Regions from separate parts of the Pseudarthrobacter sp. L1SW genome, predicted to be linked through region 1. Evidence: predicted binding sites of a transcription regulator. Region 1 holds the regulator's gene; each other region holds the start of a gene.
The links. Region 1 encodes HrcA, which represses chaperone genes, less so after heat shock. Its sites were predicted from a motif close to TTNGCACTCGNNNNNNNCGAGTGCNAA; they were not measured.
Positions count from the first base shown of each region.

Region 1 (7,031 bases):
TCACTGGGCCAGGCGGGACGGCACGAGGTGGCCGGACTGATCGCGGACGGCCTCGTGGATCCTGCCGCCGCTTTCAAGGGAAGGCTGGTCCTCACGCTCAAAGGGAGGCTGCTGGCAGACGCGGTGGTACGCCGGGTCCTCCCGGACTGATCGGCACAAAGCAACGCGGGCCCGCGCCCGCAGCGTTCCCCTGGCCGTGGAGCCGGTGCGGCCTTGCGGGGCGGGGGTGGGGTTACTTGATCCAGCGCAGGTTGTACTGGTACCGGTGCGGCTGTCCACGGTTGACATGGATGCCGGCCGCCACCGAGAAGCAGGTCAGGGCAATCCAGATGAGGGTGGCTATGACGGCAAAGACGTTGCCGATCACGGGGACGAAGACCACCAGGATGTTCGCAACGAGGGCAGCGATGGTGGGCGGCAGGCTGAAGTTCAGGGCTTCCTTGGATTCCTGGGCGGTGAAAGGCCCCCGGTCCCGGAAGATCAGGTAGATCAGCAGCGACGGAACACAGCCCAGGATGCCCCCAAAGTGGGCCATCGTGGCCCATTGGCGGTCTTCGCTGGCTGTGAGGGGCAGCGCATTCGCGGGAACGCCGTGGTACTCCGAACGGCCCTGGCCGCCCTGGGTGTCCCTGTGATCGCGTGCGTTTTCTGCCACAGTCTGTTCCTTCTGAAGTGCAATGGTGCCGGCCAAGAATGCTTACTTGGTGCGCAGGCCTGCATTGTTGCAGGATCCGCAGTACCAAGAATACTTGGTACTGCCCGGTATCGGCGCCGGAATGCGCGCGCCGGGGTGGAGCGCCCTCAGGGAACGGTGAGGAAGTCGATGACTTCCTCAACCCTCCCCAACAGCGAGGCTTCAAGGTCTGCGTAGGTGCGGACGGCGCCGAGGAGTTTCTGCCAGCCGAGCCCGATGTCCTCTTTGGTGGCATGGGGCCAGCCGAACGCTGCGAGGATGCCGGTCTTCCAGTCCTGCCCGCGCGGCACCACTGGCCACTGCTCAATGCCCAGGACAGCGGGCCGGATGGCCTGCCACACGTCCACATAGGGGTGGCCCACAATCAGGACGTTCCCCGCGGCACCCGGCGAGGCCATAACGGCGTCGGCTATGCGTGATTCCTTGGAGTCCGGCACGAGGTGGTCCACCAGGACACCCAGCCGCCTGCCGGGTCCGGGCCTGAACCCTGCGACTGCCGCCGCGAGGTCATCAATGCCGTGGAGGGGTTCGACGACGATGCCCTCCACGCGCAGGTCATCTCCCCAGACCTTTTCCACCAGTTCCGCGTCGTGCTTTCCCTCCACCCAGATGCGGCTGGCTTTGGCCACCTGCGCCCGCTGGCCGGCAACCCGGACTGACCCGGAAGCCGTCCGGCCGGGCCCGGCAACGGCACCGGCTGCCTGCCGCGGGGCCGGGGGCAGGAGCTTGATGGCCTGCCCTTCGAGGAGGAATCCGAAGCCCAAGCGGAAAGACCTGGACTTTCCGCGCCTGTCCTCCAGGGCAACCACATGCATTCCGCCGGATTTTTCGACGCGGGTCACGGCACCCACCCAGCCGGACTGGACGTCCTCGAGCACCATTCCCCGTTCAACGGGCACCTCGGGCAGTTCAGTCTTTGCGGGAGCGGACAAGTCCCGCGGGCCCCAGTTCTGGTACTGCATGGTTTCACTCCGCCTAGCGTTCGGTACAGGTCCGGAATTTCGCCCGGAGCGGTACCAATGCTAGCAACGGGGGGAGGCATAATAGACTGTTAGCACTTAGGCATGTCGAGTGCTAACCCTTGAGGTGGCACAGCGCGGGCGGTGCTGCCGCCCCGAACCCTGGATGGAGGTGGAGTGTGAGCGAGCCACGCAAACTCGAAGTGCTGCGTGCAATCGTGGAGGACTACGTCCACTCCCGGGAACCCGTCGGGTCCAAGGCCCTGGTGGAGCGGCACCATCTCGGTGTGTCCAGCGCGACGATCAGGAACGATATGGCCGCCCTGGAGGAAGAGGGCCTGATCACCGCTCCGCACACCAGCGCCGGGCGTATCCCCACAGACAAGGGTTACCGGCTGTTCGTGGACCAGATCTCTGCAGTCAAACCGCTGTCCCAGGCGGAACGGAGGGCCATCCAGTCACTGCTGGAAGGATCGGACGACCTTGACGACGTCCTTGACCGCACCGTCCGGCTGCTGTCGCAGCTGACCAACCAGGTTGCGGTGGTCCAGTACCCGCACCTGAGCCGGGCACTGGTCCGCCATATCGAGTTCGTCCTCCTTGCACCGCGGAAGGTGCTGGTGGTGCTGATCGCCAACAGCGGCAAGGTGGAGCAGCGCGTCATCGACGTCGGCCAGGACCTGGCGGATGACGCCCTCGCCAGCCTGCGGGCACGGTTCCTCGGATCCCTTGCCGGCACGCCGCTGAGCCAGCTCGCCCAGTCCCTGCCGGCGGTGGTGGCCACAGCGGCCCCGAGCCAAAGGCAGGCCGCCCATGCCCTCGCCGTCGGCCTCGAGGGACTGGCCCAGAGCAGCAGGGAGGACCGCATGGTCATGGCGGGCACAGCCAACCTTGCGCGGTCCAACGTGGACTTTCCGCTCAGCATCGGTCCGGTCCTCGAAGCGCTTGAGGAGCAGGTGGTCATGCTCCGCCTGCTGAGCGAAATGGCGCAGGACCACCGCGGGGTGGCTGTCAGCATCGGCCGCGAGAATCCCTACGACGGCCTGGCCGAGGCATCCGTGGTTGCAACAGGGTACGGTCCGGACCACGTTGCCAAAATCGGCGTCCTGGGGCCAACCAGGATGGACTATCCCACCACCATGGCCGCCGTCAGGGCCGTCGCCCGGTACCTTTCGCGGATCCTGGGCCCCTGACGTTTTCCGGTTCCCCCGGGCAGGCAGAGCATTTTCCGCAGTCCAACTGCAGGCAGTACAACAAGGAAGAGATACGAACTTTGAGCAGCCATTACGACGTCCTTGGAGTCTCACCGGAGGCCACGGGAGAAGAGATCAAGAAGGCCTACCGCAAACTGGCGCGCACCCTCCACCCGGACGTCAACCCGGGTGAGGACGCGTCGGACCGCTTCAAGGCCGTGACCCACGCCTACGAGGTTCTCTCTGACCCGCAGAAGCGCCGCGTCTATGACACCACCGGCAACGAAAACGGCACGGACAACGGCTTCGGCGGAGGCGGATACGCCGGCCAGGGCTTCGCGTTCCAGGACATTTTCGACACCTTCTTCGGTGCCGGCGGAAGCACCGGCCCGGCTTCCCGCGTCAGGCGCGGCCAGGACGCCCTCATCAGTGTCCGCATTGAACTGCGTGACGCTGTTTTCGGCGTCAATAAGAAACTGGAAGTGGACACAGCCGTTACGTGCCCCACCTGCGACGGTTCGTGCTGCCAGCCGGGAACCCACCCGGAACGCTGCGACATCTGCGGCGGCAGCGGCCAGGTCCAGCGCGCAGTCCGGTCCATCCTGGGACAGGTCATGACCGCCGCCCCGTGCGGAACCTGCGAAGGCTTCGGCACCGTCATCAAGGACCCCTGCAACGAGTGCAGCGGCCAAGGACGCATCCGCAGCCGCCGTTCACTGACCATCAAGGTTCCAGCCGGCGTGGCCACCGGAACCCGCATCCAGCTCTCGGGCCAGGGCGAAGCAGGTCCTGCCGGCGGCCCTGCCGGCGACCTCTACGTCGAGATCCGCGTAAACAACGACGCCACGTATGTCCGGGACAACGACGACCTCCACGCTACCCTGCACATTCCCATGACGGCGGCAGCCCTGGGTACCGAAGTGAGCCTGGAAACGTTCGACGGGCCGCAGGAAATCGACGTCAAGCCCGGCACCCAGTCCGGCGAGATCATCACCCTTCGTGGACTTGGCGTGACCCACCTCCGCGGTTACGGGCGCGGCGACCTGAAAGTGCACCTCCAGGTCGAAACCCCCGCGAAACTCGACCCTGCACAGGAGGACCTCCTGCGGCAGCTTGCCAAACTCCGCGGTGAGCAGATCACCGAAGGAAAGCTTGCGGCCAGCGGAGGCATGTTCGCCAAGCTCCGGGACCGGCTCGGTAACCTGTAGCGGTGAGCAACCCGGTCTTTTTCACCCCTCCCGGTTCCCTTGACCAGATGGTGGCGGGGGAGGTCTTTGTCCTTGAAGGGCCCGAGGCGCGGCACGCCGTCACGGTGAAGCGGATAGCCCCCGGCGAGCCCGTTGACATCGTGGACGGCGCCGGGACCCGCATGAGCGGAAAGGTGCTGGCGGCATCCCCGTCCGGGCTTGATGTTGAGTGCGCCTCCCTGTCCGTCGAGCCGCAGCCAGGCACCAGGCTGGTGCTGGTGCAGGCACTGGCCAAAGGCGACAGGGACGAACTTGCCATTGAGACGGCAACAGAGCTGGGGATCGACGCCGTTATACCCTGGCAGTCCGAGCGGTCCATCGTCCGGTGGAAAGGCGACCGGGCGGCGAAAGCCCACGCCAAATGGCAGTCCGTGGTCACGGCGGCAGCCAAGCAGGCCCGCCGCGCATGGATTCCCGAGGTACGGCCCGCCGTCGACACGGCCGCGCTGGCCGGCCTCGTGGAGACGGCTCAGCTTGCCATAATCCTGCATGAGGACGCGGTCAGGCCCCTGCGGACCGTGCTGGAAGCATGGCAGGGCGGCGGAAACGGGACGGAACCGCGGGAAGTGCTCCTGCTTGTTGGACCGGAAGGCGGCATCAGTCCCCGGGAAGTCACCCGCCTCTGCGGCAAAGGTGCCGTCACGGCGCTGCTGGGCCCCCATGTGCTGCGCTCATCTACTGCCGGGCCCGCCGCCGTCGTGCTCGCCAGCGACGTCCTGGGACGATGGGCGGCCCCTCGCGCCGCACCTGCCGGTTGAGCAGGCAGCGGAGCTGCAGGGTGCGGGCTAGCGGACCTTGAAGGCCCGCGAGTCCTCGTTCTGGTCCGGCTGCCCGCTGGCGCCGGCCTGGGCAACGCGCAGCTCGTAGTCGCCCGCAGGGAGCGTGAGGGCCAGCGTAAAGAGCCCTCCCTGTCCCGGTTCGGCAGAGGCCGTTGTTTCTCCGGTGAGGAAGGGCGCCTTGGTGCCGCCCGCCTCCATCCGCTGGATCTGCCAGCGCAACTTGCTGCCGGCAAGCGTGCTGCGGCCAGTGATCTTCACGCTTCCGCCGGCGATTTCCACATTTTCCTGCGGATCGATGACCCAGACGGGCGCCACCATGCCCGCGGCCCTCGTCATCGGGTCGCCCAGCTGGACGTGGCCGAAAGCAACGTAGTCTGTGTGCCCGTCCACCAGGATCCGCACGCGGATCTGCTGCCCGGAATCGATGAGCCCGGAGCTGGCCGCAGCGGCCGTGGCCGTGTAGACCAGCTGCTGGACGGCACGGGCCGCCATGTCGGCGTCGAGGTTGCTGTTGAACGCGTCCTCGGACACGTCCACCGTGATGACGTCCTTGCCGGAAATCGAGGTGGCCAGCTCGCTGGGGTTCTGCCAGGGGGTGAAGAAGTCGGGGTCAAGCGGCTTATCCTGCATCATCGCCCGCAGGGCACGGGTCACGGGGTTCTCCTGCTCCGGCACGTCCCTGAACTCACGGTAGAGGAACACGCTGCTGCCGGTGCGGCCAATCCAGTACACCGGCGCCTTGTTGGAGGACTGCGTGGTTTCGAGCGGTGCGCTGGTGGACGGCGCAGTGCCGGTGGCAGCAGGGCCGGAATTCAGGAGCCCGCTCGGTGCAGGATTCGGCTCGGCGAGGCACCCCGCCAGGAGCGGTGTCACTGCCAGAACCGCCGCGAGGACCGCAGGGCGGACACGGCCCTGTCGTCGTCCTGCCCTCAGGGGCGCAGCAGATTCCGGCACGTTTGTTTGCCCGTCCTTTCACGAATGGGCCGCTTCCCCGGGCGGCGGTACTCCAGCAATGAATCTGGATTTCCAGCATGGCACAGGGCATCGAACAGAATGGCCCTGCCGGAGCCACTGGAGCCAACTGCAACAGGAACGATATGAGGCCGATATGAAGTTGATACCTAATGAAGCAACCTCCTGTACCGGACGGCGTGTTCACGCTTGTCCTTGTAGTGGGACAATCCGGTGTCGACGCCGTACTGGCGTAAGATGGAGGGACCGCTTGGGCAAGGCGCACCGGATGCGGTGACCGGCCCGGCGGTGGACATTTATTTTCGGACTTTGAGGGGATAACGGGCCTGCGGGCCATCACCATGACTGAATCAGCGAATGGAAAGCGCCGGCTCAACACGGGCGAAGGCGCCGCAGGGGAATTTCCCCACTCTCTCCCCGGCAGCCGTACCGAAGTTGTTGTTTTCGACAACTCCGACCAGATGGTCCAGTCACTGGGCAGCCACGATGAGGCGCTGCGCTTCATCGAGGAACAGTTCCCGCACGTCAATTTCCATGTCCGCGGCAACGAGCTCTCCATCACCGGTCCTGCCAGCGACGTGCCCCGCATCATGCGGCTCCTCCACGAGGTCCGCGGCCTGGTGGCCCGTGGAACCGTCATCAGTCCGGCCGTCCTGCAGCAGCTCGTGGCCCTCCTGCGTACCCAGTCACTGCAAAACCCCGTGGACGTGCTGACGCACGACATCCTGTCCAGCCGCGGGAAGACGATCCGGCCGAAGACGCTGAACCAGAAGACCTACGTTGACGCCATCGACGACAACACCGTGATTTTCGGCATCGGCCCGGCCGGAACCGGCAAGACCTACCTGGCCATGGCCAAGGCAGTGCAGGCGCTTCAGCAGAAGGAGGTCAGCCGGATCATCCTGACGCGTCCGGCAGTTGAGGCGGGGGAGCGGCTGGGATTCCTGCCGGGAACCCTGAGCGACAAGATCGATCCCTACCTCCGCCCGCTTTACGACGCGCTGCACGACATGATGGACCCGGAGTCCATTCCCAGGCTGATGGCGGCCGGCACCATAGAAGTGGCTCCCCTGGCCTACATGCGCGGACGAACGCTCAATGACGCCTTCATCATCCTTGACGAGGCGCAGAACACCACGCCCGAGCAGATGAAGATGTTCCTGACCCGGCTTGGCTTTGGCTCCAAG
Region 1 is NZ_CP078079.1:2,086,822-2,093,852, reverse strand. Features, by position in the region: gene hemW (radical SAM family heme chaperone HemW) at 1-150, shown strand, start outside; gene KTR40_RS09605 (DUF4870 domain-containing protein) at 233-655, opposite strand; gene KTR40_RS09600 (DUF3097 domain-containing protein) at 802-1,656, opposite strand; gene hrcA (heat-inducible transcriptional repressor HrcA) at 1,833-2,846, shown strand; gene dnaJ (molecular chaperone DnaJ) at 2,927-4,054, shown strand; gene KTR40_RS09585 (16S rRNA (uracil(1498)-N(3))-methyltransferase) at 4,057-4,851, shown strand; gene KTR40_RS09580 (GerMN domain-containing protein) at 4,879-5,826, opposite strand; gene KTR40_RS09575 (PhoH family protein) at 6,186-7,031, shown strand, end outside.

Region 2 (7,031 bases), 1.1 Mb from region 1:
TTGCCAGGCAACTCAGTGCCGCACGTCAGATCACATTCCGGCCCTGGTTCCGCCACGCGCCGATGGCCCCAGGAACAGCAATCCAGATCAGCGCGGATGACAGTGCCGCCCACCCGTTTCCGCCTTCCACCAGGACGTTGGAGAGCGTGGCGGACTGCAGGAACGGTGTGGCCCGGCCCGCGAAAAGGCCGATAAGGGAATCAAAAATGAACGACTGGAAAAGAACGAACACTATGGCCAGTGGCGTGGACAGAAGCGCCGAGGCCACCGCGGCGCCGGATACGGAGCCGATGACGCTAACACAGGCCAGCAGCCGGGCGCTCTGGGCAAGATCTCCCAGCACAAGGCCGTTACCTTGCAGAGCCGACACCACAGCGGCGACAGCCACTGCCACCAGGCTGATGCACAGCACAATTCCCAGCGCAAAGGACGCGACGGCAAGGTACTTGGCCAGCAGCAGCGTTCCCCGGGCGGGTTGCAGCGTAAAAAACTTGATGACGTCCCGGTGCTGCCAGTCGGAGGTGATTCCCATAATCGCAATGATGGGTGCGCCTAGACCTGCCGGCAGCGCGAGTGCCGCCAGCATCAGGGATACATCGATTTGCTCGCCGCGGCCCGAGGACACGGCAACAAATACACCCACAATCACGACGCCGACAGCGGCCATGGACAGCAGCAGCCACCGTGCGCTGCGGGTATCCACCAGCTTCCGCATCTCGACATAGACGGACACTGTCAATAGCTGCGGTAAGGAATTGGCGATGGACATCTTATCTGCTCTCCCTCTCGCGGGCCGCCGCAAACTCCGGCGACGTGAGTCCGCTGTAATAGTCTTCCAGACTGGCTCCCGGCTTCCTGCGCAGGAGGCTGATGTGGACATGGTGGCGCCACATGCTTTCCCCCACCCGCTCAGGCGCCGCATCAACCAGGACTACAGCCCCGGAGTCGCCGCTGGCCCGCAGCCCCTTTATGCCGTCGGCCTCCAGGGCGAGCTCAACGCTCCGCAGATCCGGGCCCTGGACCTCCGTGACGTCGGTCCGGGTGAGATCGTGGATGGTGGAGGTGCTGACAATGCGGCCCCTGTCGATGATGACCACGTTGTGGGCGTAGGTCTCGAGTTCGTTCAGCAAGTGGCTGGACACGAGCACCGAGCCGCCGTTCGCTGCGTAACCAGTGAGGAACGTTTTCAGCCACGACATGCCCTCGATGTCCAGTCCGTTGGCCGGCTCGTCCAGGACGAGGAATTTCGGCTCGCCCAGGAGTGCAATTGCCAGGCTGAGCCGCTGCCGCATGCCAAGCGAGAGGGACCTGACCTTCCTCCGGGAAACCTGTGAGAGTCCCACAGCAACCAGGACGGCGTCCACCCGGCTCTTCGGAAGCCGCATCATGATTGCTGGCAGCGCCACCGTCTCGCGGACCGACCTTCCCGGGTGGTGAGCGGACGGGTCGAGCAGGAACCCGGCCTCGATCCCCGGATTCTCCAGGTCCTTATACGCCATCCCGTCGAAGGTGATCGACCCTTCATCGGGGCGAACGAGGCCCGCAATCATCTTGAGGGTCGTGGACTTGCCGGAACCGTTCGGACCGATGAACCCGGTGACCGAGCCGGGCCGGCAACTGAAGCTGACGCCTTGCACGGCATGCACATCACCGTAGGATTTGGACACATTGCTAATAAGGAGAGTCATGGAACTTTCACCGGACCGATTTGTGACGTTTGTCTGATTGTTGACCTGGAGCAGAACAAAAACACCATCGCAAAGATGGTGATGTCCAGCGGAATATAGACCCAAGCGTACCCCGGGTGGTACATCAGGTCCGCCGTAACAAGCGCCGTGATATTCGCCAATGCATGATACAGGACTGCGGGCCAGAGCGATTCGAATTTAAACGCGAGAGCCAGCGCCAGGCAAGCGAAAACAAAACGGTCCACATACATGATGGAAAGCGTCGAGAAATGAAGGGCGGCAAAAGTAAGTGAACTGACTAAAACAACGGCCATCCGCCCTTTTAGTGAACTTTTCACGCCCAGAAGTAACGCCAGCGGCAGTCCGCGGAAAATGAGTTCCTCCAGCACCACGCTAATGGGGGCAGTGGCTGCCGCCAACGGATCGCCTTCGGCAAGCAAGATGAGCAGGGCAAGTGCCAGCAGCATCACCACCGCAGCGGACAGCCACGCCCAGAGGCCTGTCAAGTCCGGACCCGCCACGGGAATCCGGAATGCCCGCAGGAGACTGAACCGTCGACTGGCGAGTGCAGGCAGCACCAGCAAACACGCTACGACGGTGAGGGAAACGGCCATGGACAGATCCTCACCAAGGACGTGTACCGGCATCAGCTCATAGCTGAGGGCTATAACGAGTGTGACGCCGGCGTAGGCAAGGACGGCCCTGGTGACAGCATGCGTAATAAGTCTTTTCATGTCATATTCCGGTTGATTGTCGGGGGCCGCAGCAGCTGGATGACGGTTGGCCTGACTGCCATCCAGCCGCTGGTCAAGCAGACCTACCAGCCGAAGAAGTAGCGGCGCAGTTCAAGGTAGAAGTCCCACAGGGAGCCGCCGATGAACCAGCTGATCGTGTTACGGATCCAGCTTGCCAACCCGTTCCACCAGTTGATGAACGCATTCCAACCCCACCGGACGGCGTTTACCATTGCGTTCCAGATCCAAGGCGCCGCGGCCCGGATCCAGTTCAGCACGGGCCCGATATTAAGGCGCTTCTGTGCGTCAGCCGCGCCCTTGACCGCATCCGGCGTGGCTGACGAAGCCAGCGCAGGCGCGGACGGCAGCGTTACTACCGATGCACCCTGCGCCGATGCCGGCGCCACAACGGACACGGACGCCGGCGAGGCTGAGACCGCCGCGGGTCCGGAAGCAACGCGGACAGCCGCAGGTGCGGACGCAAGAATCGCGCCCGCAAGCGCTACCGCCACACCCCTCTTTTTCCAATTCATACCTGAGCGGCTCTTAACCTGGCTCATGCAGTTCCCCCTTTTGATTGTGTTCACCTTGAACACGGCGCCAAATATAAATCGGTGGAACAGTATAAGTCAAATAAGTTTAGTAACTCTACTTTCCGGCAATCCGGTCGCATCGGTTTTTTGGTGATATTCGGCATACTGGCGTCAAACTCCCGGTGTACTATCAGATTCTTTACATGAACAACAGTCATAGGGATTTGAGAGTGCGGGATCATTTCCCCATCGTCTTTGGCTTTCAGCTGGAATCCGCACCGTGCATTGCATGGGCGGGGACGCCGTCGCTTGAAGGACTGCCGTGGCGGGAAGGCGGAATTGGTGCGCCACCGCCGTCGTCCGTTATTTTCCCGGCCCCGTGGGTACGCCGCTGGTAGTGTTCCTGCATTCGGAACGGCACGCGAACGGGGTGATTTCTCTTGAACGACGACGGGCTGACAGAGGCTGTGCAGGAGGCGGGGGCGGTGGAGCTGCTGCTGATCCGCCACGGCGAGAGCGAGGGCAACGTTGCCGCCACCGAGGCCCGGGAGGCGGGGGCGGAGGTCATCGCCGTGCCGGCGCGTGACGCGGACGTGAACCTGTCCGATATTGGGCAGGAGCAGGCGAAAGCGCTGGGCGTGGCGCTGGCCCGGATCGCCGAGGAGTTCCGGCCGGACGCCGTGGTGTCCTCGCCCTACGCGCGTGCCCGGCAGACGGCGGAAATCGCCGTGGAGGTGGCTGGCTGGCCCGTGCGGGTGCGCACTGATGAGCGGCTGCGGGACCGCGAGCTGGGCATCCTGGACCGGCTCACCCGGCTGGGCGTGGAGCAGCGTTACCCGGAGGAGGTGGAACGCCGCGAGTGGCTGGGCAAGCTGTACTACCGGCCGCCAGGCGGTGAATCCTGGGCGGACGTAGCCCTCCGGCTGCGCTCCGTCCTGGCGGAGCTGAACAACCTGGGCACCGGGCACCGGGTGATGCTCGTGTGCCACGACGCCGTGATCATGCTCTTCCGGTACGTGCTCGAAGGGCTGAGCGAAACAGAACTCCTGGACCTCGCAGCCACAACCTCGGTGCTGAATGCCTCCCTGACCCGGTATGTGCGGCCCTCCGGCGCCGGACCGTGGACGCTCGAGAGCTTCAATGTGGCGGACCACCTGACCGAGCAGGGCGTCACCGTGACCGAACACGGCGGGGATACCAGTGTCCACCCGCGGTGAGGCGGCCGGGGCCGAGCGGGCCGGGGCCGAGCAGCCGACGTTGGTGACGCCGTCGCTCCTGCGCGATTGGCCGCTGCCCTCTCCGGGCGAGGACAAGTACTCCCGCGGATCGGTCTTGGTGGTGGGCGGAGCCCGGGCGACTCCCGGCGCCGCCCTGCTGGCCGGGGCAGCCGCTCTCCGGGCCGGCGCAGGGAAGCTCACCCTGGCGGTCTCGGAGTCCGTGGCCGTCCACGTGGGCGTCGCGCTGCCGGAGTGCGGGGCGGTGGGGCTGCCGGAAACCCCTGGCGGGTCCGTGACGGCCGAGGGCCTTGACCGTATTTCCACGTACCTGGACCGGGCAGATGCCGTGCTGGTGGGCCCGGGCCTCGATGACCTGGACCTGGCCGAGGAGCTGCTCCGGGCGCTGCTCGAGCGGGAGACAGGAGAAGGCGGGCCGAACGGCCCGGGAGGTCCCGCCGTCGTGCTGGATGCCTACGCCCTGGGCGCCCTGGTGAAGGTGGAGGACCTGATTGAGCCGTGGAAAGGCCGCCTGATCCTCACCCCCAACCCCAAGGAGGCCGAGGTCCTGCTTGGCCGCGACGTGAAGGACCTGGAGGCGAACGTGGCCGCGATTGCCGAACGCTACCGTGCCGTGGTCAGCTGCCAGGGCCTGATCGCGCGGCCGCCCGGAGATGCCCCGGAACAGCCGGAGCTCTGGAAAATCACCACAGGATACGGCGGGCTGGGGACCTCGGGCAGCGGGGATGTCCTGGCCGGTGCCATCGCCGGCCTCCGCGCCCGGGGCACCAGTGAAGCGCAGGCCGCATGCTGGGGGACCCACCTTCATGCGGCTGCAGCGGACAGGCTTGCCAGCCGGCTGGGACCGTTGGGCTTCCTGGCGCGCGAACTCGCGGATGAACTGCCCGCGCTGATGCTGGAGCTCAACACCTGACACCGCCTTAAAGGCCCGGACATAGGACGACCCCCGGCCGAAGCCGGGGGCCACCTTATCGGGAAGTTACGGGAGTAGGCTGCCGGTGCGCTTTAAGCGCTGTGGCGTGCGTACTTCGCGATCCGCCCAAAAGGCAGTCAGCAATTTGATACCCGACGTCCCGATTCTTGTGTTGACACTAGGCGGCAATCTCTTGCTTTGCCCCCTTCGTCTCAATCTCGATCTTGCGCGGCTTGGCCTTCTCGGCGACAGGAATCCGCAGCGTCAGGACACCGGCGTCGTACGTAGCCTTCACATTGTCCGTGTCCAGGGTGTCCCCGAGGATCAGCTGACGGCTGAACACGCCGCGCGGCCGCTCGGAGGCGATCAACTCGGTATCCTTGCCCGCGGGCTCGGGGCGCTCGGCCCGTACCGTCAGGACATTCCGTTCCACATCCAGATCCACAGAATCCAGTGCGACACCGGGCAGATCAAAAGCGACTACAAATTCCTGGTCCTCCCGCCACGCGTCCATCGGCATCGCTGCCGGGCGCGCCGCCGTGCCGAGGACCTGCTGGGCCAGCCTGTCCAGCTCGCGGAACGGATCAGTTCGCATCAACATGGCTTCCCTCCTCGTAAGAGACGGTCCAACACTTTTTGGTACCAGCCGATCTGTATTGGCTGATATAGATTTTTTATCACTGGAGAATCAGGTCTGCAAGGGGTTCAGGAGGGATTTTTAAGAGTTTTTCCGGCCTGCCCTGGACGCGGAAGAGGGGCCCTCTGCGGCAGGTAGAAGGCCCCTCTTATCCTGGTTTGTCAGCTCCGCGTGGGGTCCGGCCGGAGCGGCGCCGGGCCGGGGTCGGGCACCGGCAGCGGGCCCGGCGGTTCGGGTGCCGGGAACGGGTTGGGAGCCGGCGGGCCGGGGTGGCCGGGCTGGGTGGGATCTGGCTGGTCCGGGCCTGGTTCCGGCGGAAACGGCTCGGGCTCGTGCACTGGCGGGATGGTCATGTGACGTTCCCCTCTCACGTTTTGATGGACGTGCCTTGGCGTGATCAGGATACGCCCGCCACCTCAAGCCCACTAGGCCAAGCGCCCGCCGTTCCCTGCCGCCCGGCGCGTGGGGTCAGCCCGGGACGGCGCCCACCAGCCGAAGCCAGGCACGCAGCTGGTGCAGGTCCGCCTCCCCGCACCGGAAACCGACGTGCCCGTCCGGGCGCACCGCAACGATGCCGCGGCCGGGATGGCTGCTGAGCCGGTGCACATGAACCTTGCGCCCGGAGAAGGTGAGGTCCGCGCCCGCGGCATCCCATCCGGCGTCGTGCTCCAGCAAGACGTGCACGCCCGGCGCCGCAGTCAACTCGTGAAGGCGGACGCTCCGCCCGCCGGTGACCACCGGCGCATCCGGCAGCCGGTCCCCCGGCCGCGGCCAGCGCGCTGCGGGCGGTGTGCCCTCCACCGAGATGGCGCTGTTCCGGTAGCGGACAAAAGGCTGTGCCAGGAGCCTGATGCCCGCGGACGTGAGCCGGCGCCGGCGCAGGAGCACCGGCAGCAACGGCGCGGAAACCGGCAGGACCCTGCGGAGCAGGCGGGCAAGGGGGTGGGGCGACGCTTCCCCGAAAAAGATGGCATGCGTCAGGGCCAGCACCCGCCGGGCGGCGAGGCGGCGCTCGTAATCATAGGAGCCGAGCAGTTCCGGGTGCGTCCCGCCGCCCGAAGCGAAACCCAGCTTCCAGCCAAGATTGAGTGCGTCGAGAATGCCGTTGTTCATCCCCTGGCCGCCCGCCGGTGAATGGGCGTGCGCGGCATCTCCGGCCAGGAACAGGTTCCCGCTGCGGAACCTGCTGGCGAGCCGGTGCTGCAGGCGGACCTGCGCGGACCACCGCACGTCCCGGACCGTCGCCTCCAGCCCTGACCCTTGGACCAGCCGGGCCACTTCCCCTGCCGCA
Region 2 is NZ_CP078079.1:3,206,172-3,213,202, forward strand. Features, by position in the region: gene KTR40_RS14875 (hypothetical protein) at 26-769, opposite strand; gene KTR40_RS14880 (ABC transporter ATP-binding protein) at 771-1,688, opposite strand; gene KTR40_RS14885 (CPBP family intramembrane glutamic endopeptidase) at 1,685-2,422, opposite strand; gene KTR40_RS14890 (hypothetical protein) at 2,506-2,934, opposite strand; gene KTR40_RS14895 (histidine phosphatase family protein) at 3,396-4,172, shown strand; gene KTR40_RS14900 (NAD(P)H-hydrate dehydratase) at 4,156-5,103, shown strand; gene KTR40_RS14905 (Hsp20/alpha crystallin family protein) at 5,282-5,704, opposite strand; gene KTR40_RS14910 (hypothetical protein) at 5,902-6,093, opposite strand; gene KTR40_RS14915 (FAD-dependent monooxygenase) at 6,209-7,031, opposite strand, start outside.
Region 2: the regulator HrcA is predicted to act here: its motif matches at 5,778-5,804, upstream of KTR40_RS14905 (Hsp20/alpha crystallin family protein).

Region 3 (7,031 bases), 1.3 Mb from region 1:
GCCCTGGCCGCCGTGGCCATTGGCCTGCTGGCCCGCGTCGTCGCCCTGAGGATGGGTGCACCCCAGCTGGTGGTGGCCGTGCCCGCGGCGCTGATCCTGCTGCCCGGCCTTACCATTTTCCGGTCCATGTACGTGCTCACCATCGAGGAAGCCGAGATCCTGCTGGGCGCCGGCGGGATGCTCAACGCGGGAGCCATCGTCCTGGGAACAGCCGGCGGGATCGTCCTTGGCGACACGCTGGCGCGGCCGCTGACCCGCAGCCTTGCCAGCAACGAGCGGCGGCGCGCACGCCGCCGCTGACCAGGGGTGGAGGCTAGATCTGCCCTACGGGGAGTTTCTTCTCAGCCTGGAAGTCGTCCTCAACGCGGCCCTTGGCCCAGTACCCTGACAGGGACACCTGCTTCCGGTCCAGGCCGCGCTGCTTGAAGAAGACGTCGCGCAGCTGCTTCATGTACCCGCGCTCGCCGTGGGCGAAGACGTCCACCCGGCCCTCGGGCCACTCCGCGTCCGCTACCGCCTGCACCAGGAGGCCGCTCTCGCCTGCAGGGACGCCGTTACGGAAAAGCCAGTTCAGCTTCACTCCTGCTGGGGCGGCAAACTGCTGGATGTCGGCGCCGGAATCAACTTCAAGGAAGGCGACGCCGGCGGCTTCGGCAGGCAGGGATTCGATGCATGCCGCGATGGCGGGCACCGCCGCCTCGTCCCCGGCGAACAGGTACCAGTCAGCGTCGGGGTTGGGGTTGTACGCCCCTCCCGGCCCCGTGAAAGTCAGGGTCTCGCCCGGCTGGGCCTTCGCCGCCCACGGTCCTGCCAGTCCTTCCTCGCCGTGGACCACAAAATCGATGGCAAGCTCCCTGGCCACGGGATCCACCCAGCGGAGGGTGTAAGTGCGCGTGAACGGCCATTGTTCCCGCGGCATGGTCTCCCGGATGCTCCACAAGTCCAGCGGGGAGGGGTACGTGACGCCCGGCTGCGGGAAAACAATCTTCACGTAGCGGTCCACGAAGCCGTTGTTGACGAAGTCCGCAAAACCGTCGCCGCCGGCAACAATCCGCACCATGTGGGGCGAGAGCTGTTCCCGGCGCAGCACTGCGAGGTTGACCTGCGGGCGGCTCTTCTTGGTGGCGCTGGTGGTGGCGGGAACAATGCTCATAAGGCAAGCCTAAGCTAGGCTACCGGCGGAAGCTCCCAGGTTACGTCCGGGGCACCCTGCTCCCGCAGCAGCGCGTTGACGCGGCTGAACGGCCGGGAACCAAAGAATCCGCGGGAGGCGGAGAGGGGGCTGGGGTGGGCGCTGGACACGGTCGGAACCCCGGGCAGCAGCGGACGCACGCTCTCTGCGTCCTTTCCCCACAGCACGGCAACCAGCGGCAACGGCGACCCGTCCGGGGCCCGCCGGCCGGCCACGGCCTTGACAGCCGCCGTCGTAATTTCCTCCCACCCCTTCCGGCGGTGGGAGCCTGCAGCGCCGGCCCTTACAGTCATCACGCGGTTCAGGAGCAGGACGCCCTGGCCAGCCCAGGCGGAGAGGTCGCCGTGGACCCGCGCGGGAATTCCCAGGTCCGCTTCCAGCTCCCGGTAGATATTCGCCAGGCTCCGAGGGATGGGCTGCACGTGCGGGTCAACGGCGAAGGCCAGCCCGACGGCGTGCCCCGGCGTGGGGTACGGATCCTGCCCCACCATCAGGACTTTCACGTCGGCGAGGGGCTGGCGGAATGCCCGCAGGACGTTCGACGGCGCCGGCAGCACCGGGTGCCCGGCCGCTTCTTCCCGGGCAAGGAAGGTGAGCACGTCCCGGAGTCCGCTTTCCACGCCCGCCAAGGCAGCTGCCCAGTCAGGCGTCATCAGCTCCGTCAGGGGCAGCTGCGCCAGCTCGGCGAAGCCTTGCCCGCGCGCCGGATCCTGCGCCAGTTCGAAAAGGGCATCTGATTCAAACACCGTCCCATTCTCGCAGGAGGACCGCCGGCCCGGTCCGGCAGGCCGCCCGGCGCGCAAATGACAATGGTGTTATTCGCCCGTAGCATGGGGGTCAGACATTTTACGTAACCAGCAAAGGAGAGTGCGCCGTGGCGGAACCAGCTCGGGAGCACCTGCCGGAGCAGGACCAACGGAACGTCCTCCTGCCGGATTTCGCGCTGCGGGATTCGCCGCTCAGCGAGCGTGACCAGCAGATACTCGCCCTGGAACGGCAGTGGTGGAAGTACGCCGGTGCCAAGGAACAGGCCATCCGGGAACTCTTCGATCTCTCCGCGACGCACTACTACCAGATCCTCAACGCGCTGATCGATACCGAGGATGCGCTGGCGCATGACCCCATGCTGGTCAAGAGATTGCGTAGACTACGTACGTCGCGTCACCGTGCACGCACTGCACGGCGCCTGGGGTCCGACGCATAAGACGCCCGTACTGAGTCTCAGCAGCAACACGCAAGGATGTCTCTTTCCCATGACCAAATACGCCCGCGATGAATTCGACAAGGTCCCGGAGACCGCGTCGCGACAAGGTGTCCATCGCACAGCCTCTGCTCCGTCACGGGTCCGGCTGTGGCCCATCCTGGCGGTGGGTTGCGTTGCCCTGGCCATCGGGCTGGTGTCCTTCCTGATCCTGCCCAAGCTCGGGTTCAGCGGACCGGCAAGCCAGGCCTCCTCAAGCCTCGAATCAACGCCGCTCGCCGGAACCGGGTCTACGCCCTCCGCCACCCCGGACACATCCTCCACCCCCTCGACGGAGCCTGAGCCCTCCGCCACGACAGAAGCCGCGGGGCCAGGGACGGTTCCCGCCGCCGGGGCTGGGTCCAGCATCCAGCCGACGCCGCAGGCTGCGTCCGTGGACAAGACACAGGCCGTGGCGGTCTACAACGCCGCCGGAACCGCCGGACTGGCAAGCCGCGTGGGCGGAACCGTGCGGGCCGACGGCTGGTCCCTGGGCCAGGTAGGGAACTGGGCAGGGGCGCCGCAGCAGGGCTCCACCATTTTCTACTCCGGGACAACCCAACGGGCCAACGCCGAAGCCCTCGCGGAACTCCTGGGCGTCCCTACCGTGGTGAACAGCACGGAATTCCAGGTTCCGCTTGTGGTTGTGCTGGGCCCGGGGTACCGCTAATCCCGGCACGCATTGGCTAGAGTAAATTCCAGGCTTCGGCCCCGGAACGGCGGCGCCGGCAGCATCCCGGACCTAACGGAAAGAGTGGTCACCATGGCACGAGGAACCGTCAAGTGGTTCAACGCGGAAAAGGGCTACGGCTTTATTACCGTTGACGGGTCCGGCGACGATGTCTTCGTGCACTGGTCCGCCATCCAGGGCGAAGGCTACCGGGCACTGGATGAAGGACAGCGCGTGGAACTTGAAGTGGGCGAAGGCGAAAAGGGCCCCCAGGCGGAAAGCGTCCGGCCAGCCGAGTGAAGCGTCTGTTTGTTCCCGCCGGGATGCGTCGTCCTGTTTTCGCCGCAGCCCTCTGCTGCACACTGGCCCTCACCGCCTGTTCCGGCGTCACCGGAAATGCACGCGTGGAAACAGCGGAGGCATCCGGGGACGGCACGCTGCGGATTGGCCTCATCCTGGACAACACCGGGGACAGCAGCTTCCTGAACCCGCCCCAGGCGGCCGCCGCCAAGCTCGCCGTCAAGGAAATCAACGCGGCCGGCGGGCACAAAGGCCGGCCCGTGGAACTGCTGCCCTTCGAGGCCGGCCAGGACGCGGCAGCACAAGCCCAGGCTTTGGTCCAGGCCAAGGCGGACGTGGTGATCGGCCCCACCGACTCCAGCCACGCCAAATCGGCCGTGGACATCCTCTCCAGGGCCAGGACGCCGCTGATCTCGCCGGCCAACACCGCGGCGGGGCTCAGCACCATCCCCAGCGGCGGGTACTACTTCCGGACGGCGGCCGCCGACGTCGCACAGGGGCCGGTGCTGGTTAAGCTCGCCAAGGACGCGGGCGCCGCCACCATCTCCGTCATGTTCCAGGAAGGTGCCTACGGCAGCGATGTCTCCGCCGCCGTCGCCGATTCCGCCCAACAGGCCGGCCTGGAAGTGGTTGCCACGGCGGGCTTCAAGCCGGGTGAAGCGGGAAACGCCGCCGCGGCCGCCCGCGCAGCGGACCCTGACGCCGTCATCCTGGTGGCGCGCGACGGCGCGCAGGGTGCCCTGGCTGAACTCAACAACGCGGCCGTTGCCGGTTCCAGGATCATCCTCAGCGACGGCGCATTCGGCCGGTACGCGTCCAAGCTGGGAACCAAGGCCCTGGAGGGTGCCCGGGCCGTGGTCCCCGGTGAGCTGCCAGCCGCAGCATTCCAGGAAAGGCTCCTCGGCATCGATCCCGGCCTGAAGGACGTGTCCTTCGCAGCGGAGACATACGACGCCGCGATCCTCGCGGCCCTGGCGGCGGCCAAAGCCGAGGACGACTCCGGCCGCTCCATCGCAGCAAACCTGGTTGCCGTCTCAGGCGGGACGGCTGCCGGGACCGCTGGCGGGACTGAATCGGCGCCGGGCACGCCCTGCCCCAGCTACAAGGAATGCCTGGCAGCGAAGGCTTCCGGTACGGGCATCAACTACGACGGCGAATCCGGCCCGGTTGCCTTCGACGCCAATGGCGACATCACCTCGGCAACGTTCACTGTGTTCACCTACGGGGCAGACAACAACCCGACGCCCAGCGGCCGCGAAACGGCGGGCCGCGCCGGCTGATCGCCCTCGGCGTAGAGGTGCCTGCCGCAACGCTTTAGGCGGCCTATTCGCTTGCACTCTCACGTGGGGAGTGCTAATTATTGACTTAGCACTCTGACGTACCGACTGCTAAGCAAAGCCTGGTTCCGGCCGGCGGCGCGCGGCACCGGGCGAGGAGCGAAGAAACACCTTACTGGAGTGAGACCCGCACCCGGAGGCATACAGAGGCCGCCGGCAAAGGGTCGTCCGTCGCGGGCACTGCAGCGAAGGTTCATTCTTAACGACTGTCCCGAAAGGACTATTGCCGTTATGGCCAAGATCATTGCATTTGATGAAGAGGCACGCCGCGGCCTTGAGCGGGGCCTGAATATCCTCGCCGACGCCGTTAAGGTCACCCTCGGCCCGCGTGGACGCAACGTCGTCCTCGAAAAGAAGTGGGGCGCCCCCACGATCACCAACGATGGTGTTTCCATCGCCAAGGAGATCGAGCTGGACGATCCCTACGAGAAGATCGGCGCCGAGCTGGTCAAGGAAGTTGCCAAGAAGACCGACGACGTCGCTGGCGACGGAACCACCACCGCTACCGTGCTGGCCCAGGCCCTGGTCAAGGAAGGCCTGCGCAACGTCGCCGCCGGCGCCGACCCGCTGTCCCTCAAGCGCGGCATCGAGAAGGCCGTTGAGGCCGTCACCGCCGAACTGCTGAACTCCGCCAAGGAAATCGAAACCAAGGAAGAGATCGCCGCCACGGCGTCCATCTCCGCCGGTGACGAAGAAATCGGCGCCCTCATTGCCGAAGCCCTGGACAAGGTGGGCAAGGAAGGCGTCATCACGGTCGAGGAATCCAACACCTTCGGCCTGGAGCTGGAGCTCACCGAAGGCATGCGCTTCGACAAGGGCTACATCTCCGCCTACTTCGTGACTGACGCTGAGCGCCAGGAGACGGTCCTCGAGGATCCGTACATCCTGATCGTCAACTCCAAGATCTCCAACGTCAAGGAACTGGTTGCAGTCCTCGAAAAGGTCATGCAGTCCAACAAGCCGCTGCTGATCATTGCCGAGGACATCGAGGGCGAGGCCCTGGCCACCCTGATCGTCAACAAGATCCGCGGCACCTTCAAGTCCGTCGCCGTCAAGGCCCCGGGCTTCGGTGACCGCCGCAAGGCGCAGCTTGCCGACATCGCTGTCCTCACCGGCGGCCAGGTCATCTCCGAGGAAGTCGGACTCAAGCTGGAAAACGCCGGCCTGGAACTCCTGGGCAAGGCACGCAAGGTTGTTGTCACCAAGGACGAGACCACCATCGTCGAAGGTGCCGGCGACGCCGACCAGATCGCTGGCCGCGTGTCCCAGATCCGCGCCGAGATCGAGAACTCCGATTCGGACTACGACCGCGAGAAGCTGCAGGAACGCCTGGCCAAGCTGGCCGGCGGCGTCGCAGTCATCAAGGCCGGTGCCGCAACCGAGGTTGAGCTCAAGGAGCGCAAGCACCGCATCGAAGACGCAGTGCGCAACGCCAAGGCTGCTGTTGAAGAAGGCATCGTTGCCGGTGGCGGCGTGGCCCTCATCCAGGCCGGCGCCAAGGCATTCGCCAACCTGCAGCTGTCCGGCGACGAGGCCACCGGTGCCAACATCGTCCGTGTTGCCATCGATGCTCCGCTGAAGCAGATCGCCTTCAACGCCGGCATGGAGCCGGGCGTTGTGGTGGACAAGGTCCGCGGCCTGCCCGCAGGACACGGCCTGAACGCCGCAACCGGCGAGTACGTCGACCTGCTGGCTGCCGGCGTGAACGACCCCGTCAAGGTAACCCGCTCTGCCCTGCAGAACGCGGCTTCCATTGCCGGCCTGTTCCTTACCACCGAAGCTGTGGTTGCCGACAAGCCGGAGAAGAACCCGGCCCCCGTTGGCGGCGGCGATGACATGGGCGGCATGGGCGGCTTCTAAGCCCTCCTGCCGGACTGTGTCCCGCTGAAACGAATGCGGCCCCCTCTTTTGAGGGGGCCGCATTCGTGTTCCTTGGAAGCTGCTTACTTTTACTTCCGGGCACGGCCGTGCACCGGCTGCGCTGAAAGTCCGGATTGTCCGTCCGGTCTGGGAGGATGGACCGGTGACAATTACTGCAGCGGCCGACGGTTCGGCCTTGGGAAACCCCGGCCCGGCCGGCTGGGCCTGGTACGTGAACGATGATTGCTGGCGCGCCGGAGGGTGGCCCCACGGGACGAACAACCAGGGCGAGCTGATGGCGGTCCTGGATCTGCTGAGGGCCACGGCACACCTTCCCCAGGAGGACCTGCGGATCCTTTGCGACAGCCAGTATGTCATCAACTCGATCACCAAGTGGATGCCGGGATGGAAGCGCAAAGGCTGGCGCAAAGC
Region 3 is NZ_CP078079.1:809,381-816,411, forward strand. Features, by position in the region: gene KTR40_RS03830 (threonine/serine exporter ThrE family protein) at 1-300, shown strand, start outside; gene KTR40_RS03835 (siderophore-interacting protein) at 314-1,153, opposite strand; gene KTR40_RS03840 (uracil-DNA glycosylase) at 1,168-1,938, opposite strand; gene KTR40_RS03845 (DUF3263 domain-containing protein) at 2,067-2,396, shown strand; gene KTR40_RS03850 (LytR C-terminal domain-containing protein) at 2,446-3,102, shown strand; gene KTR40_RS03855 (cold-shock protein) at 3,196-3,402, shown strand; gene KTR40_RS03860 (ABC transporter substrate-binding protein) at 3,426-4,682, shown strand; gene groL (chaperonin GroEL) at 4,971-6,599, shown strand; gene KTR40_RS03870 (ribonuclease HI family protein) at 6,763-7,031, shown strand, end outside.
Region 3: the regulator HrcA is predicted to act here: its motif matches at 4,768-4,794, upstream of groL (chaperonin GroEL).

Region 4 (7,031 bases), 700 kb from region 1:
AGAAGCACCCCGGACACGAAGGCTGTGGCCAGCGACAGCAGCCCGATCAGGGCAATTGCGGTCCGGCCATAGCGTATGCGGAACTTGCCTCCGGCCGGCGAGCCGGCAGCAGCGGTCCCGGGTCCGGCGCTCTTCCTGGTGTCCATGGCTTTCTCCTGCTGGGCGGCGACGTTCAAAACCAAAGCGGCTGGCGGTTCCGGTGTTTCATCGGCTGCGGTCTCTGCCAGGAAATCGCCGGCGGGCTGAAACTGGTGCCTGCGGTTCCGGAGGACGTAGGGCGCAACCCACACAATCCAGAGCACAACGGCAACCACAAGGATCACTGAGCTGCTAAGGGGGAAGTCCACACTCAAAACCGTATGAGCATCCGGCCCGCTGCCGCAGCATTAGCTGCGGTGTGTCGTGGTACAGCCCGCAATTCACTGGATTTATGACCGGTGTGAGGCCAGCCACGGCCGGAGGAGTCCATCCGGGACCTCTTCCGACGTCAGGGCGAACGAGCGGTGGTCGGCCCACTCACCGTTGATGTGAAGGTACCGCGGCCGGTAGCCCTCATCGCGGAATCCCAATTTCTCCACCACGCGCAGGCTGGGTCCATTCTCCGGCCTGATGTTGATTTCCATCCGGTGCAGGCCCAGGGTCTTGAAGCAATGGTCCGTCACCATGGCGACGGCGGTGGGCGCAATGCCGTGGCCCGCACGGGCCTGGTCCACCCAGTAGCCGAGGGTCGCCATCATGGCCGAGCCCCACACAATGGAGGAGACAGTCAGTTGGCCAACAATGGGCGGATTGACGCTGCCGGGCCGCCGCTCGGTAATGACGAAGGGCAAGGCCGTTGCCTGGGCGGCCTGCGCCTTTAATGACCGGACCATTTGCCGGTAGTCCGGCAAGCCGCCGGAAGGATCCGGGTTGGATGCTTCCCACGGGGCCAGCCATTGGCTGTTGCGGGACCTGACCTCGGTCCATTCCTTTTTGTCCCGGTACCGGATGGGCCGCAGGACCAGATCCCCGCATTCCAGTGTTACGGGCCAGATGGGACCAGGACGCATGGCACTACTTGGACAGGCTGGCAGTGAAGCCGGGCAGCCATTCCCGCAAGCCGGGGCCGAGGTCCTCGCTGTCAATGGCCAGCTGGACACAGGCCTTGAGGTAGCTCAGCTTGTCCCCGGTGTCGTAACGCCGCCCCCGGAACACGACGCCGTAGACCCCGCGCCCTTCGCCGTCACCCGTGGCCAGTTCCTGGAGCGCGTCTGTCAGCTGGATTTCGCCGCCCCGTCCCGGACCCGTGCGCTCGAGGACGTCGAAGACTGCGGGGTGGAGTACGTAGCGGCCAATAAGCGCCAGGTTGGAGGGCGCTTCCTCCGCGCTCGGCTTCTCCACGAGCCGGTTGACCCGCACGTATGACTCACCGTCGATCGGTTCGATGTCAGCGCAGCCGTAGGCACTGATCTGCGACGGTTCCACTTCGATGAGTGCGACGACGGACCCGCCCGTTTTGGCCTGCACGTCAATCATCGTGCCGAGCAGTTCGTCCCGGGCATCGATGAGGTCATCGCCCAGCAGCACGGCGAAGGCTTCATTGCCAACGTGCTGCTTGGCCCGGAGTACTGCATGGCCCAGTCCGTGCGGGTCCCCCTGCCGGACGTAGTGGATGTCGCCCAGGTTGCTTGCGGCCTGGACGGACGCCAGCTTCTCGGCATCCCCCTTGCCTTCAAGGGTGGACTCCAGTGACGGCACACGATCGAAGTGGTCTTCCAGCGCCCGCTTGTTCCGCCCGGTGATCATCAGGACATCGTTGAGGCCGACGTTCACGGCTTCCTCAACCACGTACTGGATGGCAGGCTTGTCCACAACGGGAAGCATTTCCTTGGGCATCGCCTTGGTTGCCGGCAGGAACCTGGTGCCAAGTCCGGCGGCAGGAATGACGGCTTTGCGCACTCTCGGGTTACTGGTAGTCACCGGACTAATCTAACGTCAGCGTCAAGCATTCAGTAATCATTGGATGGCCAGCGATGTCCGGTGCTGCCGGACGGACCGGCGGCACCGCGTTGGCCCGGGCATTGGCCAACGCCGCGGCAGCTACGGAGGAAAGATATGACGCTCGAGGAAATAAAGGCAGCCAAGGACCAGATACGTGTTGCCCATCGCCGCCGCCGGGCTTCCCTGACGCTCCAGGAGCGCCAGGACGCGGGGGAAGCCTTGGCGAAGCATGGCGCAGCGTGGGCAGATTCAGTAACCCAGGGGAACGCAGCGACAGTCTGCGCCTACCTCGGCGTCGGGGCGGAACCGCCTACGCTGCCGCTGATCGCGGCCCTCCACGATGCCGGCCACAAGGTCCTCCTTCCCGTCTGCGAACCGGGGCGGGAGCTGAAGTGGGTCTTCTGGACGCCGGGCGTCGACCTGGTGAGGAGCAGCTTTGCCCCCATCCTGGAGCCTGTGGGGACACGGCATGAGATTGAGGTGGCCGGCGAAGCTGCCGCGCTTTTCATCCCTGCCACCGCGATTGATCTTGCAGGCAGCAGGGTGGGCCAGGGCGGCGGTTATTACGACAAGTTCCTGGGCCACCTCGCATCAGCCGGGAAGCATATTCCGCTGGCCGCGGTGATCTACGACGGTGAACTGTTGCCTGCCGGCAGGATTCCTGTAGAGGAATTCGACCGGCCCGTGCCGGGCGTTGTGCTTCCTTCCGGATTCCGGAGCCTAACGGAGGCCGCCTGACCGGGAAGGCCGGCGCAGGAGGATGGTAGAATTAGCACTCAGGCCCTGTGACTGCTAATAGACATCCAGCTGGATGACCGTGCGGCAGTCCGGGACCTCTCGTTTGCCCAAGAGGAGGAGCACCAGTGCCAACGTATGCGTACGCCTGCAAGGATTGCGGCCATGCCTTTGACATCGTCCAGTCGTTCTCGGACAGCTCTCTGACGTCCTGCCCCGAGTGCCAGGGGACCCTGCGCAAGAAGTTCAACAGCGTGGGCGTCGTCTTCAAGGGTTCCGGCTTCTACCGCACGGACTCCCGGGACGCCAAGGGCAGCACGGTATCGGCCGCCCCCGCGGCGCCGCCAGCAACAGCGGCTCCTGCGTCTGCGGCTCCGGCTCCGGCGGCCGCCGCGAGCTGATCCAAGGTTCCTCCGCCCGGGCGGCTGCCTGCGTTTGGACCCGGTTGTCCACATAGCTGCCATGGCTCCTGCCGCGGTCCTCAGATGCGCCCTAGCGTGGGCACATGCCTGCAAACGGACAGCTACGCCTGGTCAGCCCACGCACGCCACACAGACGTGGACTCCCGGGGAAAAAACAGCGCGGTGGCCCCCACGGCAGGGGCCCCGGCGCCGGCCGCAACGCAAGCCGCCGCCCGCCGGCCCGCTTTGCCGGCTGGCTGAGCCGCAACAGGAGGCTGGCGGCCGCGCTGCTCCTGTGCGCCGCAGCCGCCATCACGGTCCAGCAACTTACGCCGGCGCCGGTCTACACCATCTCCGCCCTGGCCGCCGCCCGGGACCTGCCCGCAGGCACCGCCATGGCGTCCGCTGACCTCGCCTCCGTCCAGGTCCCGCCCGGCATGCTGGCCGACGGATTCCTCCATGAACCGGGCGAGGCGGCAGGGAAGCAACTCGCGGCCCCGCTGCGCAAGGGGCAGTTACTGACGGATGCCCAACTGCTCGGTCCGGGGCTCCTGGCGGGCACTCCACCCGGATCAGCGGCTGTTCCCCTCCGCATGGCGGATCCATCGTCCATCCAGCTCGTTTCCCCCGGTCAGCTCGTGAACGTGGTGCTGACGGCAGCCAGCGGCTACGACCAGCAGGCACCACCGGAGGTCTTGGCTTCTGGCGTGCCTGTGCTGTGGACGTCCGGCCAGGGCGGGCAGGGCGGCCAGTGGCTGGGCATGGCGGAGACTGACGGACTCATCGTGGTGGCAGCCAATGCGGAACAGGCGGCCCGGCTTGCCGGCGCCTCCACCCAGGGGAAGCTCTTTTTCGTCTTGGTGGGGCCGTAGCCCTTGGGGCTGTGGTCCGGGCCAGCGCCGGAGGCGCAGCGCCGGCTTCTTCCACAACGGGCAGGCACTTGCCTCAGCCTGGAGCTAACCTCAGCCCCAGTGGGGAGGTTTCTGTTCCTTCAGCCACGCATCGTGGTCGTCGTCTTCGCGGTCGCCCCAGCCCCGGGGTTCGTCTTCAGCTGCCTTCTTTGGCAGGGCAGGCGCGCCGGGCTGGGCGGCCGTGCCGGACTGGGCAGCCGTGGACGCGCTGCCGGGAACAGCGCCGCGGGCGCCCTCCTCGTCCTGCCCGGGCGCAGGTGCAGCGGCGGCCTGCCCGCTGTCCGAAGCGTCGTTGTCCTGGTGGTCCGGCGCCATGGCACCCGCCTCCTTGCTGTCCGGGCCTTCGGCCTGCATTGGTTCATGGTTCGATGCCGTGTGCCGGGACACGGCATCTATTCCGTTGAGGGCCTGGTCCACGTCGTCGTCCAGGAAGGCGACGGATGTGGCCGTTCGCCCGGAGAGCGCATTTTTTTCGAGGCCAAGGTACCCTGCGATGCGGTCGGCGCAGGCGGACGGATCAGTGAACACCTCGATGGTCCACAGCGGCATGTAGCGCCAGCCATGGCGCTCCAGCAGCTGGGGACGCAGCCGGCTGCGCTCCCGGACGCTCAGGGCACGGTACTGTTCGGTGCCGTCCGATTCGATCGCCACCGGCCACGGGAGGTCTGCGTCCTCCTGGCCCATGGTGCTCAGCGGATCGGCGGCCGCCACGACGTCGATGGCGCCATCGTACTGGTGCCACACCCGGGCGCCGCGGGCGCGCAGGCGGTCTCCGAGGTCAGCCACCAGCGGATCGGCTCCGAGTGCCTGCTCGCTTGCCGCGGCGCGCGAAGCCGGAGTTCCGAGGTCCGTGTTTCCCGCGATTTCACGGTCAAGGAGGGCGTACAGGTCCACCGCACCGTGCGTCAGCCTGGTCTGGTCCAGGTCCTCCGGCCGGAAGCACGTGAGAACATGCATCGACCTGCGGGCGCGGGTCATGGCCAGGGCGAACTTTTCCCGGCCGCCTTCGGCAGAGAGGGGCCCGAAGTTGTGCAGGGCGCGTCCGTGGGGTGTCCGGCCAAAGCCGGGCGAGAAGATGACATGGTCGCGCACCAGCCCCTGGGCCCGTTCAAGGTCAACAACACGGAAGGACTCCGGACCGGCCCCGAAGAAGCCCGCCAGGGCCGGGTAGTTGGGCAGCTGGAGCCGGATGGATTCCCCGATCCTGGCCGCGTGGCGGAGGCTGGCCGTGACCACGGCCAGCGACGTACGCGGACGCAGCCGGGCGTGCTCGAAGACCAGCTGGACCACCCGGTTGACTTCCGCCACCACGGATTCCACGCCTTCGTGGTCCGCACTGGGCAACCCGGTGCCGTCCGGAAGGTATTCCACCAGCAGGGACCGGTCCAGTCCGGTAGCGGACTGCCCTTCCGGGAGCCGGCGGAGGCCGCCGTCGTAAAAGTTCTTACTCAGCTGGAGGACGAGGTCCTCGTCCACCGCCCGATAGACAAAGTTGAGCCTCCACACCGGAAGGACCTTGGACAGGGCACCGAAGGCGCTCTCCACCCGCTGGTGCGCCGATTCGCCCGGTGCCAGACGCTCAACGCCTACCGTGAAAGTGCGGGGGCTGGCAATCCGGGAATCGCCGAAGGCAATGACTTGCCGGGCACGGGCGATGGACGGAAGCACGGCCTGCAGCGAGGTCGCCTCCGCGTCCAGGATGACTACCGCGTCAAACCGCTGTTCCGCCGGCAGCAGGCCGGTCATGAGATAGGGGCTCACGGACCAGACCGGAACCAGCGTTCCGATCAGTTCAGGTGCCTGCGCCGTCAGCGACGGCAGCGACACCCTCCCGTCCTTGAGCAGGCTCCGGAGGAGGTCGGCCTGGCGGGGATGGGCTGCAATGGCGCTGCGCCACCGCTCGGCAAGGTCCCAGCGGAGGCGGGCGGCGCCGCTGGCGATGTGGGCATTGTCCGCGAGGCGGTACTCGGCCTCCAGCTTCCGCAGCGCGTCGCCGTCGGACATGGCCAGGTAGTCGTCGCCGCTGATCATGGCCTCAAGGGCTGACTGCCACCATGCCAGCTCAAGTTCGGCCGCCACGGAGCTGGCGGGAACCTCGCGCTCCGCGAGGTCGGCCAGCAGCTCGCCGAGCCCGTGCTCGCGCATGTTCTCGACGAGCAGGGTGCGCTCGGGCAGTGTCTTCAGTGTGTCGGTGTCCGCCACCAGCCGTTCAAGGCGCTCCATGAGTTCCTCGTACCGGACGGCTGCCAGGGAACCGCCGGCCGCCGTGTGGCGCAGGGCCTCGCCCAGGCGGGCAAGGTCGCTGTCCAGCGAGCGGTACATGGCGTTCATCTCGGCGAGCCCGGACGGCACGGCGGGATGCCGCTGCGTGGTGGCATAACCCGCCCACAGCGCCCGCTGCTCCTGTACCAGCAGGAGGGACGTGTGCAGGTCGGCGATGTGGACCCCGGGCCTGACATACTCCTTCGCGACCCTCCGCAGCCTTGAGCGCTGCATGGAGGTCATCTCGATGCCGCGCTCCTTGCGCCAGGCCGACGGCGCGGTGGCCGAAATGAGGTCCGTCACGGGGCGGTCGAAAATGTCCGGCGTGAACTTGTCCAGGCTGCCCCGCACCGCCACCAGGAGCTCGAGCTGTTCACCCCATTCCGCGAAGGAGGCTCCCAGCCGGATTTCCGCATGTTCAGCCACGGCTTCCATGCGGTCGCGGAGGGCCGGCAGGCTCTTTTCCACCGAGCGGACAAGCTCCTGTGCTTCCTCGGTCTCTTTCCGCGTCAGCAGCCGGGCACCGTGCCACGGGCTGGCGGTGGAGGCCTTGCTGAAGCTTCCCAGCTCAGCTGCCCGGCGGAGCCTCCCCGCAAGCTCGTCACGGTCCCGGATGCTGTCCAGGACGCTCCGCTTCAGCCGCACAGTGGTGGCCGGGGCGGGGTGGATCGAGGTGAGCTCCGCCAGCGACTGCATGGCCTGGTATGGGGAGCAGCCCCACCGCTGCCGGACGTTGTGGAGC
Region 4 is NZ_CP078079.1:2,788,085-2,795,115, forward strand. Features, by position in the region: gene KTR40_RS12820 (hypothetical protein) at 1-323, opposite strand, end outside; gene KTR40_RS12825 (GNAT family N-acetyltransferase) at 429-1,049, opposite strand; gene galU (UTP--glucose-1-phosphate uridylyltransferase GalU) at 1,054-1,959, opposite strand; gene KTR40_RS12835 (5-formyltetrahydrofolate cyclo-ligase) at 2,095-2,718, shown strand; gene KTR40_RS12840 (FmdB family zinc ribbon protein) at 2,844-3,116, shown strand; gene KTR40_RS12845 (RcpC/CpaB family pilus assembly protein) at 3,221-3,988, shown strand; gene KTR40_RS12850 (DUF4011 domain-containing protein) at 4,079-7,031, opposite strand, start outside.
Region 4: the regulator HrcA is predicted to act here: its motif matches at 2,750-2,776, upstream of KTR40_RS12840 (FmdB family zinc ribbon protein).